Regions from separate parts of the Streptomyces sp. NPDC057424 genome, predicted to be linked through region 2. Evidence: riboswitches for the same ligand, from Rfam matches in the RefSeq annotation. Region 2 holds a riboswitch; each other region holds the start of a gene.
What was found. Region 2 has a riboswitch for cyclic di-AMP ahead of ACFU3E_RS27320 (peptidoglycan DD-metalloendopeptidase family protein). Riboswitches for the same ligand answer to the same signal wherever they lie in the genome.
Positions count from the first base shown of each region.

Region 1: it holds a riboswitch for cyclic di-AMP, as region 2 does, so the genes downstream of both, ACFU3E_RS14945 (transglycosylase family protein) here and ACFU3E_RS27320 (peptidoglycan DD-metalloendopeptidase family protein) in region 2, are expected to answer to the same signal.
Region 3: it holds a riboswitch for cyclic di-AMP, as region 2 does, so the genes downstream of both, ACFU3E_RS11305 (M23 family metallopeptidase) here and ACFU3E_RS27320 (peptidoglycan DD-metalloendopeptidase family protein) in region 2, are expected to answer to the same signal.

Region 1 is NZ_JBHVCP010000015.1:5,298-9,167, forward strand. Features, by position in the region: gene ACFU3E_RS14935 (septum formation initiator family protein) at 1-109, opposite strand, end outside; gene eno (phosphopyruvate hydratase) at 228-1,517, opposite strand; gene ACFU3E_RS14945 (transglycosylase family protein) at 1,794-2,489, opposite strand; cyclic di-AMP (ydaO/yuaA leader) riboswitch at 2,494-2,660, opposite strand; gene ACFU3E_RS14950 (transglycosylase family protein) at 2,889-3,848, opposite strand.
Region 2 is NZ_JBHVCP010000041.1:38,653-42,522, reverse strand. Features, by position in the region: gene ACFU3E_RS27335 (TetR/AcrR family transcriptional regulator) at 1-141, shown strand, start outside; gene ACFU3E_RS27330 (SGNH/GDSL hydrolase family protein) at 214-999, opposite strand; gene ACFU3E_RS27325 (DUF6250 domain-containing protein) at 1,145-1,861, opposite strand; gene ACFU3E_RS27320 (peptidoglycan DD-metalloendopeptidase family protein) at 2,053-2,967, opposite strand; cyclic di-AMP (ydaO/yuaA leader) riboswitch at 2,972-3,126, opposite strand; gene ACFU3E_RS27315 (alpha-galactosidase) at 3,442-3,870, opposite strand, start outside.
Region 3 is NZ_JBHVCP010000009.1:167,768-171,637, reverse strand. Features, by position in the region: gene ACFU3E_RS11310 (aldo/keto reductase) at 1-70, opposite strand, end outside; gene ACFU3E_RS11305 (M23 family metallopeptidase) at 212-1,246, opposite strand; cyclic di-AMP (ydaO/yuaA leader) riboswitch at 1,258-1,414, opposite strand; tRNA gene ACFU3E_RS11300 (tRNA-Met) at 1,703-1,776, opposite strand; gene ACFU3E_RS11295 (alginate lyase family protein) at 1,831-3,021, opposite strand; gene ACFU3E_RS11290 (dihydrofolate reductase family protein) at 3,159-3,870, opposite strand, start outside.

The sequences.
Region 1 (3,870 bases), on a different contig from region 2:
GGCGGGCCTGGCGTTTGGTCTGGGAGCGGTAGACCCGGGCCGCGGTCTGCTCGCCGAGCAACCGGATCCTGGTCGCGGTGGAGAACCGGTCCCGGTCCTTCACGGCCATCTGTCCGCCTCCCGCTCCACCGTCCTACGCGCGTACGTCCCCGGACACGGTACGGGACCGAGTACGGGGACGTACGTACGACGCTGCTACTTACGGGACGGGTCAGCCCTTGCTGTGCCTAATAGTTCGCGGAGCGAAACCGCGGGAAGGCGCTGCGGCCGGCGTAGACGGCGGCGTCGTCGAGGATCTCCTCGATGCGCAGCAGCTGGTTGTACTTGGCGACGCGCTCGGAGCGGGCCGGGGCGCCGGTCTTGATCTGGCCGCAGTTGGTGGCGACGGCCAGGTCGGCGATGGTGACGTCCTCGGTCTCGCCGGAGCGGTGCGACATCATGCACTTGAAGCCGTTGCGCTGCGCCAGCTCGACGGCGTCCAGGGTCTCGGTGAGCGAACCGATCTGGTTGACCTTGACCAGGAGCGCGTTGGCGGCGCCCTCGTCGATGCCGCGGGCCAGGCGCTCCGGGTTGGTGACGAACAGGTCGTCGCCGACGAGCTGGACCTTGTCGCCGAGCTTGGCGGTGATGGTCTTCCAGCCGTCCCAGTCGTCCTCGAACAGCGGGTCCTCGATGGACACGAGCGGGTACGCGTCGACGAGCTCCGCGTAGTACTCGGTCATCTCGGCGGCCGAGCGGTCCTTGCCCTCGAAGGTGTAGACGCCGTCCTTGTAGAACTCGGACGCGGCGACGTCGAGGGCGAGGGCGATCTGCTCACCGGGGGTGTAGCCGGCCTCCTTGACGGCCTCGAGGATGAGGTCGAGGGCCTCACGGTTGGAGCCGAGGTTCGGGGCGAAGCCGCCTTCGTCGCCAAGGCCGGTGGCCAGGCCCTTGCTCTTCAGGACCTTCTTCAGCGTGTGGTAGACCTCGGCGCCCCAGCGCAGGGCCTCGGAGAAGGACTCCGCGCCGATCGGGGCGATCATGAACTCCTGGATGTCCACGTTGGAGTCGGCGTGCGAGCCGCCGTTCAGGATGTTCATCATCGGCACCGGCAGCAGGTGCGCGTTGGGGCCGCCCAGGTAGCGGAACAGCGGCAGGTCGCTGGCCTCGGAGGCGGCGTGGGCGACGGCGAGGGAGACGCCGAGGATGGCGTTGGCGCCGAGCGAACCCTTGTTGTCGGTGGCGTCCAGGTCGAACATCGCCTGGTCGATCAGGCGCTGCTCGGTGGCGTCGTAGCCGACCAGCTCCGGGCCGATCTGCTCGATGACCGCGAGGACGGCTTTCTCCACACCCTTGCCGAGGTAGCGGTTCGAGTCGCCGTCGCGGAGCTCGATGGCCTCGAAGGCGCCCGTGGAGGCGCCGGACGGGACGGCGGCACGACCGGTGCTGCCGTCGTCGAGGCCGACCTCGACCTCGACCGTGGGGTTGCCTCGGGAGTCCAGGATTTCCCGGGCTACGACGACGTCGATGGACGGCACGAGCATCTCCTTCTTGGTGTGACGCGGGTACGCGGGTCGCGTGGACCCGGCGAGGTGCGGGCCGCGGTGGCTCGCGACATGAGCCTAACCGGCTCGGGCCGATCGGCCACCGGGTCGCCCACCCCATGGACAGAACCGAGAGTAAATTGTTTCCGAACGGAACAAAGCTGGAGGGCGAAGACCGGCCGAAAGCCGGGCAGAAAAAACCCCGCCCCGGTGCGTACGGGGGATGACGCACCGGGGCGGGGAGCCCATGGACCCTGGGCGGGCCGCTGCCTACTTCAGGTGCAGCTGCTGGCCCGGGTAGATGAGGTTGGCGTCCTCGACGATGTCCTTGTTCAGCTGGAACAGCTTCTCCCAGCCGCCCTTGACGTTCTCGTCCTCGGCGATCGAGCTCAGGGTGTCACCCTTGACGACCTTGTACTCGCCGTCGCCCTTCTTGACCTTCTTGCCGGTCGGGGTGGTGACGGTCTTCTTGGCCGCCGGGCGCTCGTCGGAGCGGGAGGCCGGCTGCTGCTGGGTCTCGCGGGACTCGGTGCTCTGCTGGTTCTGCTGCGAGGAACTGCCGGAGTCGCTCGAGGAGCCGCCGCCGGTGTAACCGGCGCTCGACAGGCCCTTGCCGCAGACCGGCCAGGCACCCTTGCCCTGGCCCGCCAGGACCTTCTCGGCGATCTCGATCTGCTGCGCCTTGGTGGCCTGGTCGGCGGTGGAGGCGTACTTGGTGCCGCCGTAGCCGGACCAGGTGGAGGCCGAGAACTGCAGGCCCCCGTAGTAGCCGTTGCCGGTGTTGATGGACCAGTTGCCGCCGGACTCGCACTGGGCGACGGTGTCCCACTCGGAAGCGGTGGCGGCGGAGGCGTTGCCGGCCGCCATCAGCGGGGCGGCTACGGCGGCACCGGTGACACCGGCGATGGCGATGGCGCGACTGGCCTTGGACGGACGGCGGTGCGTGCCCTTGCCGGAAAACAGCATGGAGAGATCCCCTCACCGACGCCTGCGAGGTGAGCTGTCGGGTTCGGGCCGGTTGAGTTGCCCGGCCGCGTCCCTCCCGGGACACGGCTTCACCCCAAGCCCTTCCGGCACAACCGGCCGGTCGGGCACCTACCTTGGGTCCCCCGCTCCTGCCTACGGCGCTTGACGCGACGACTGTTCCCGTACCGCCGCTGGCAGGATTCGGCGTTGCGGCAGCCGGGGCTCGCGGTGACGAGCGGTCACGACCGTAGACACGCGATCCGCCGAATTTCAAAGACGATCAGGGCTTCTGAGATCTATCTCTCACGGGCCACAAACAGGACATTCATCGCGAATCATGACGTGAACTCGTGTGCTTTGGGGGCGACTTCCACCCCTGTTTCCGCACTGCCCGAACGGCTACTTCTCGTCCCCTTCGCCCGCCACGGTGAGCTTCTGACCGGGGTGGATGAGGTTCGGGTCGGTACCGACGGCCTTCTCGTTGCCGTCGTAGAGCACGCGCCATCCGCCGCTGACCCGAAGGGCGTCGGCGATGGACCAGAGACTGTCACCGACGCCCACGATGTAGTCGCCTTGGGGCGCGTCAGGAGAGTCCTCGTCGCCGCGCGAGGAGTGACGGCCCGTGGACTCGTCCGCGCGGCCGCTCTCGGGCGTGCCGGTCTCGTCGGCGCTCGGGCCGCGATGACGACCGGAGCCGGTGTCGGTCAGCGCCGAGGAGTCGTCACTCTGCTGCGAGTTGCCGGACCGGCCGCTCTCGGGGGCGGCCGACTCAGCGCCGTCGGACTGCCGGCCAGCCGATGAGTCGGAGGATTCAGGCGTCTTGTCGGACTTGTCGGTTTCGTCACTAGCGGGTGACGATGCGTCAGGCGACGACGACGGGGACGTGGAAGGGCTCGCGGACGGGGACGGATCCAGCGAGTCGAGCAGACCACGCGAGTCCTCCGAACCGGACGATTCGGATGAGTCGGACGAGCCCGACCCCTTGTCCTGCTGAAGGCCGGAGAGCAGTCCGCAGGTGCGCCACGTGCCGACCCCCTGGTCGGCGAGGATTCTCTCGGCGACGGATATCTGCTGAGAGCGGCTGGCCAGGTCGGCGCTCGCGGCGTAGTCGAGGCCGCCGTGGTTCTCCCAGTCCTCCTGGGACAACTGCAGGCCGCCGTAGTAGCCGTTGCCGCTGTTCTGGCTCCAGGCGCCACCGGTCTCGCAGTCCGCGACCCGGTCCCAGGTCGTGCCGTCGGCCGCACTGGCGCCGGAGGCCCCGAGGAGCGGGATCGCGATGGCGGAGCCGGTCACTCCGGCCGCCAAGAGGAGAGCCGGAGCCTGGCGGGGGCGACGGTGCCGACCGTTCCCGGAGAGCATACGGAGACCTTTCGCGAGACAG
Region 2 (3,870 bases):
CGTCTCACCGCCCTCCTCGACGGTCTCGCCGTCCAGCTGACGTCCTACGCCGGCGCGGTGCCGCGTGCCCGGGCCCAGGAGTGGGTGGAGGAAGCGCTGGTCCGCGAGTTGGGCCTGGAGCAAGAGGGGCTGACGCCCTAGACGGCACGCTCCCGCGGGTGCGGGCCATGCCGGATGGGACACCGGCACGGCACGCACCCGCAGGAGCCGCTCTCACGCCACCGGTGCGATCCGCATCCTGATGTCGTCCGGCGACAACGCCCCCTTGGCCGTCACATGGTCGCCGGACGACTCCCCGCGCAGCCGGCGCCCGATCCACGGCACGAGGAACTCGCGCGCCCAGGCGACGTTGTCCCGCCGCATGTCGAGCGCGCCCCGCGGGGGCAGCGGAGGCCACGCCTGCTCGGGGTCGGCCGGCACGTCGAGGCCGAGGACCTGGCCCGCGCGGAGCGCCACGCGCGTGTGCCCCTCGGGCGACAGGTGCAGCCGGTCGGCGTCCCAGGCCCTGCGGTCCTGCACACTGCGCAGGGACCACAGGTCGAGCACCGGGCAGCCGTACCGGTCGGCGATGGCCCGGACGTGGCCGTTGTACGTGGCGATCTTGCCGCGCAGGTGCTTGAGCACGGGCACGCCACGGGTGTCGAAACCGGTCGTCACCATGACCGTGCCGGACACGGCGGTGAGCTGGACCAAGGCCCGCTCGAAGCGCTCGGCCACCTCGTCCGGGTCGGTGCCGGGCCGGATGATGTCGTTGCCCCCCGCGCAGAACGAGACGAGGTCCGGAGCCATGTCGACGGCCCGCGGAACCTGGTCCGCCACGATCTGGTCGAGGAGCTTTCCGCGTACCGCGAGATTGGTGTACTGGAAGTCGCCCTCGGGCCTGCGGTCGGCGAGCAGGACGGCGAACCGGTCGGCCCAGCCGACGAACGCGCCGTCGGGGCCGGGATCACCGACCCCCTCGGTGAAGCTGTCCCCCAACGCCACGTACGACCCGATCACTGCTTTGCTGTCACTCTTCGAATCGTCTGCCACAGCAGGTCATGATTCACCTTCGAATGTGACCTACGCGACCGTAGGAAAGGGTTGACGGGCGGTGAGATAAGCCACTCCTGAAGGGTTGGCAAACTCCGGAATACAGCACTCGTCAGGAATGTTCCGGGGTCAGCCGCCAGACTCGGAACCCGCTGATCCGGAAATGGCTCCACACGGTCCGGAAGGCGAAGTGCCCGCTCGTGTACGGCTGCGGGTCGGCGTAGCCGAAGACCAGCCGCCCGTTGTTCCACCACTGGACCGTGGAGCCGTCGGAGACGATCCGTACCCGGTTCGGCTCGTTCGGGACCAGCAGCGGTTCGGTGTGGTCGAAGACCAGAGGACGGACACCGGGCTCGCCGACGTAGCGGCGCAGCCGGGTCGTGGTGTTGTAGTTGGCGCCGTAGCCCGCGTAGTACGTCGTGAGGTGGTCGTACTCGTCGAAGGCGCCGCCGCGGGGAGCAGCGAAGAGGTCGCCCGGGGAGCGGACGTCGGTCGCGTTCCAGAAGTTGTTGAGGTCCGAGACCCGGTCGTTGGCCCCGCCCTCGGAGACGGGGATCGCGGTGTACTCGAGGACGTACGGCCCGACGAGCCGCTGTCTGAACCACACGGTCGCGCCGCTCGGTACGTCGATCTCCAGGATGCCGCGGGAGGCGGTGACGGTACCGCCGGCCTGGAGTTCCGTGACCCACTGCCCGAGGCCGTGACAGAAGTCGTCCTGGGCGATGGGGCGGCGGTGTCGGGGCGCGGCATGCACGGTCACCGCCGGGGCGAGGGCCGCCAGGGCGGCTCCGGCGGCCAGGGTTCCGAACGCTCTGCGGGTGGTCGGCACGGGACACAGCTCCTCGGGATCCGCCGGGAAGGCTCGGGAAAGCGCTTGCACTCCGGACGGGATCACTCTGTCCCAACTGCCGCCGCCTGTCGATCCCTTGGGGCCGGTCGACGGCATGCACACACCGAAGGCCGGACCCGGCGATCGGGGTCCGGCCTTCGGTCGCGTGTCAGGCTGCGGGAGATCGGCCGTCAGCCGACGGAGACGCCGTGCGAGCGCAGGAAGGCGACCGGGTCCACGTCCGAGCCGTAGTCCGGCGTGGTACGGATCTCGAAGTGCAGGTGCGGTCCGGTCACGTTGCCGGTCGCGCCCGACAGGCCGACCTGCTGCCCGGCGGTCACGGTCTGGCCGGCCGAGACGGAGAGCTGGGACAGGTGGGCGTACTGGGCGTAGTTGCCGTCCGCGAGCTTGATGACGACCTGGTTGCCGTACGCGCCGCCCCAGCCGGCGGAGACGACCGTGCCCGCGCCGACGGCCTTGAGGGAGGTGCCGGTCGGGACGACGAAGTCGACGCCGGTGTGGTAGCCGCTGGACCACATGCTGCCGGACATGCGGTACGGGGTGCCGACGGTGGCGCCGGCCACCGGGACGCTGTAGCCACTGGAGTTGGCTTCGGCGGCGGGCTTGGCGGCGGCCGGCTTCGCGGCGGTCTCGGCCTTCGGGGCCGACTCGGCGGCGGACGACTTCGAGGCCGAGGGCTTGGGCGCGGACGGGGCCGAGGCCTTCGGCGCGCTCGCCGCCTTCTTGCTGACCGACAGCTTCAGGCCGGGGTGGATCAGCGACGGGTCGGAGCCGACGACGTCACGGTTGTCCGCGTAGAGCTTCTTCCAACCGCCGCTGACGTTCTGGTCGTCGGCGATCTTCGCGAGGTAGTCGCCGGCCTTCACGGTGTACGTGCGGGCACCGCCGGCCTTCGCGGCGGCCTGCTTCTCGGCGGCCGGAGCGGACTGGACGGCCTTTTCCGGAGCCGACTGCCCGGTGGCGGCGTGGGCGCCTGCGGCTCCCATGAGCGGCAGGGCGAGGGCGGCCCCGCCGGTGCCGGCGACGGCGATGGAGCGGGTGAAACGCTGGGTCTTGGGACGGCGGTGCTTACCCTTCGCGGGCATGGCGAATTCCTCTCCGTCGCCTGCGAGGTGAGCTGTCGGGTGCGGGCTGGAGATGCCCGGCCGCGCCGGGGCGCGGCTTAACCCCAAGCCGTTCCGGGAACCGGAACAGGCGTCTTACCTGTGGGTCCCCCGCTCCTGCCGTGCGTCGGGTCAGTGTGTGGGGCTCCGGGCGGCGGCAGGATTAGGCGTCCGTCCGGATTGGTGTGGAACGTAAGCGACCAAGACGCAACGGGACAAGCTTGCGGTTGCCCGGGGCGGTGTTTTTCTTGACGCGTCACCACATTTGCCGTCACCGAGCGTGGATTACCGATCTCCCGCTTTCCTCAATGGCCCTGAATAGCGCCAGAATTACGTGAACATGGCGACAACGTATCGTCACGAATATGACGATGGTCACGCGCCCCGAACTCATCTCCTTTACGATCGGGGCACGTTGCCCCTTTACGGCTTAAACACCCTATTCGGACAGAACGACTACTTACGCTTAAGGCGGACGACCGCGGCGTCCAGATCCCCGCACAGGCCGACCCGCAGTCCATGGTGAAGCAGTAGGGCCCCGCGGTGCACTTCGCCCGTTTCGAGGCATTCGTACGATGCGGTCGGGTCGAGGGCGCGCAACCGGAGCGCCGGCACGGGCTCGCCGTAACGCTGCGCCTGGAGCCAGGCGAGGACGACGGTCTCGTCGCCGAGGGCGTACTGCACGGCGCTCAGTCCGCCCTCCGGAGGACGCAGCCGGTACAGGTCGCCCTGCTGCACCACGGGCCGGATCTCCTTGTAGAGACCCACCCATTCCCGCGCCTCGGCGAGCTCCTCCCGCGTCCACTGCGTGAGGTCACCGCCGACCCCCAGCACCCCGGCCATCGCGCTGACGAACCGGAACCGCAGGGAACTGGCCCGCCGGTT
Region 3 (3,870 bases), on a different contig from region 2:
AGACGTTGCCGCCGAGGGCGAGGGGGAAGACCTTGAGGCCGGAAGAGCCGAGCTTGCGAAGGGACGTCATGTTCCGTGTCAACGCCCCTGCAGGAAGGCTTCATTCCGCAACGGACGCGAAGTCCCCGTGAACACCACACCGGAAAACCGGGAGCCCTGACGTCGGGGGGTCGCCGTCAGGGCCGCCGGTGCTTCAACGGGCGTGTACCGCTTACGGGTTCAGTCCCTTGCCCCGCAGCCACGCCATCGGGTCGATGCCGCCGGAGGATCCACCGGTGTGGACCTCGAGGTGCAGGTGCGCCCCGGTGACGTTGCCGGTGGCGCCCACACGGCCGATGACGTCGCCGGTGCTGACCTTCTGGCCGACGCTGACGCCGATGGAGGACTGGTGCGCGTACCAGATCTCGGTGCCGTCATCGAGGGTGAGGACGGTCTTGTAGCCGTACGAGCCGTTCCAGCCCGCCTCGGTGATGGTGCCGCTGTGCACGGCCTTGATCGGCGTGCCCGTGGGGGCGGCGAAGTCGAGGCCGGTGTGGTAGCCGGAGGACCAGTAGGCGCCGGCCTGGCCGAAGCTGGAGGTGATGGTGTACGAGGAGGTCGGCAGCGTGAACTGCTTGGCGAGGGCGGCCAGCCGCTCGGCCTCGGCCTTCTTCCTGGCCTCCTCCTCCGCCTTCCTCTTGGCTTCGGCGGCCTTGGCCTTGGCTTCCTTCTCCGCCTTGGCGACGGCTTCGGCTGCCGCCTTCTCGGCGGCGGCCGCGGCGTCCTCGGCGGCCTTGGTCTCGATCTGGTCCTGCTGGTGCTCGACCTGGGCCATGATCCGGGCGCGCAGTGCCTCGCCGGCACCGGCGCCGGAGGTGCTCTGCTCGGGGTCCGCCGTGGCGGTGCCGAGGCTGCTGAGCGGGGTGGCCGAACCTTCGGGGGTGTCGTCGTCCGAGATGAGGGAACCCACCGAGGGCAGGTCCGGAACGGAGATGGACACCGGGGGCTTGCCCGTCTGGGCGCTGGCCATGCCGCCGGCACCCACGGCGGCTATGACGCCGACGCCCAGGACGGTGGAGCTGCGGGCGAGACCTCCGCCGCGCTGCTTGGTGACGCGATGCCGGCCACGGACGGGACGGATGGACTCCTCGGTGGGGTTCCACTCCTGGAACGGGCCCTCGTCGGTGCGCTGACCGCCGTAGCCGAAGGTGTCGATGTCGCGCTTCGGCGCGTACGGGGCCGCGGGGGCAGGCCGGTTGGACGCCACGTGGGCGTACTCCTTTCCTTCCTTCTCGCCTACCGGGTTAGCTGACGGGTTCGGAGCAGGAAGGTCTCCTACGCGCGTATACCTGCCGTGCTTCCACGGTGGTATCCGCCCGATTCACCCCAAGTGGTGGTTCCCCGGTTCCCTTTCGGGATTCGGCGCGTGCGCACGGAGCCGCCTTCTGTGACGGCTGGGACGACCGCGCTGCGTTATCGAACGTTAATAGACGCGCGAGGGGTATTCCAGCGATTCCACTTGATCATTAACCTTTTTCGCGCGGACTTACCTGCCATGACCGGCTCAAACCGGACGAGTTGACCGCTGCGCATGTGACGGACGAGTTTTGACGGTGTGTCAGTTGTTATGCGGAACGGGGTGGTTCACTCACCGACCGTAATGGGGTGCCGGGAAATGCACCGAGGGCCGGAATCCTTTTGGATTCCGGCCCTCGGCCTTCAGTAGCGGGGACAGGATTTGAACCTGCGACCTCTGGGTTATGAGCCCAGCGAGCTACCGAGCTGCTCCACCCCGCGTCGTTGTGACTCCAGTGTACGCCATCCGCGGGACAGCTCGTGCACACCCTCCGCTCAGCCGGCCGGGGCGCCCGCGTGGGTCAGGGTTTCCCAGGCGGTGAACAGGCCGTCGGTGCCGGCGGGCCGGGCCCGCACGGCCAGCTTGTGTGCGGCGGGGACGGGCCGGCCGCGCCGCCCCTCCAGGTGGTGGAGGGCAACCTCCAGACCGGGTCCGAGCTTCCCTTCGACCCGGCCACCGCACAGCCACCCGGGCACGCGTCCGCCCAGCTCGTGGCGGGCGTGCAGGGTGAGCGCGGCCGTCAGCCGGTCCTCGGTCTCGCCGTAGAGGTCGACGCCCTGGTGCCAGGCCGTCTCGGCGATGTGGGCGGTGGCGGCGAGCGAGGCGCCGACGTGCCGGACGCTGCGGCAGGTCTCCTGGGAGACGCCGTCGCGGTACGTGGTCTGCCCGAACCAGTACGACGCCATCCGCTGCGGGCCGTCCACGCCGGAGCCGGGCACGGTGAGCGGCACGGGCCCGTCCTCCTCCAGGTAGAAGTAGGCGGGCACACGCTCCCGGAAACGCTCCAGAGCGTGGCCGAAGGCCCGGTGGTCGTCGAGGAAGACGGCCACGGAGATGACCGCGTCCGTCGCCACGAGGTCCCACGTGCCGGTGAAGTCCGGATCCGACGCGGCGACTCGGGGAAGGTGGGCGGTGCGCAGCATGTCCTCGAAGGCCCGTGCCCGCTCGGCCGGCCAGCCCGCGCCGCGGGTGTGCCGCACGATCTCCGCGGCCCGGGCCCAGACCGACCCGGTCCAGCCGGCCTGCAACGCGGCCTTCTCCCCGGTGTGCCGGCGCAGCGTGGCCGACCAGGCGTCCATGATCTCCCTGGCCTTCACGGCGTGCCGCCGCTCCCGGGTGACGGTGAAGAGCAGGGCCTGGGTGTAGGCGGCCAGGGCGTCCGCGCGCTCCTCGGCGCAGCCCCGGCCCTTCAGGTCACCGGCCGGGCAGACGACGGTCTCGTACGGCTTCGCCCGGTAGCGGTACGAGCCGTATGCGCTGTCCCGCATGGCGAGGTACGCCTTCAGCCACGGCTGCCGCCCGGCGGTGACGTGCTCGCGTACGGCGTCCAGCTGCTCCCGGTCGACGAGGACGCCGGGGTGGGTGAACGCCGCGCCGGAGGGCAGGGCCGGGCCCATGGTGCGGGCGTCCGGGTCGCCGGCCTGGCAGGCGGAGGCGAGGAGGGCGAGCGCGGTGAGCAGGGGCACGAGGAGCAGTGCCGGAGTCCGTCGTCGCCCCGCTGACCTCATGGCTGCCGCCTCCGCCGCTCTCGTCCTGGCCCTGGAGGCAGCGTGACCCGGGCAGCGGTCCGGACGCAGGATCTGCTGGGCCGTTCGGCCCGCACTCAGCCCGGCAGGTGGCGGTTCGGGGCCTTGGCCCGCTCCTCGTGCTCGGGGAGGACGACGACCTCCACTCCCTGGGCCGCCAGCAGGCCGCTGCCGTCCGCGTCCGTCACGAAGGTGTCCGGCTCGCGCCAGGCCGTGACGACCCGTCGTACGCCCGCGTCGAGAATCAGCCGGGCGCAGGGGGCGGGGCGGGAGGCGCGGCGGGCGCACGGCTCGAGGCTGCTGTACACCGTCGCGCCGGGCAGGCGCGGGTCGGCCGGGTCGAGCTTCGCGAGGGCCGCCTCCTCGGCGTGCCCGACCGGGTCGCCGGCCTCGCGGGAGTGGCCGCGGGCCAGTTCGGTGCCGTCGGCGGCGACCACGACCGCGCCCACGCTGAACGCCGTGTCCGACGGGGGGCAGCGCTCGGCCAGTTCGCAGGCGAGGGCCAGCCAGTGGTGGTCGGCGGCGGTGGGCAGGGGGCCGGCGCCCGGGGCGGTCGGTTCGTAGCGCATCAGGACCACGTCCTCGATCCGCCGCGACTCCAGCAGCCGGAGCCGGCCGTCCTGGAAGGCGCCGGGGCCGAAGAGGCGGGGGGCCCCGGGGTCACCCACGAAGAGCGGGGCGAGGACCAGCTGGAGTTCGTCGGCGAGGCCCTGGGTGAGGAGCTGGGTGTGGATCAGGCCGCCGCCCTCGACCATGAGCCGCCGTACGCCCCGGACGTCGTGCAGGTGC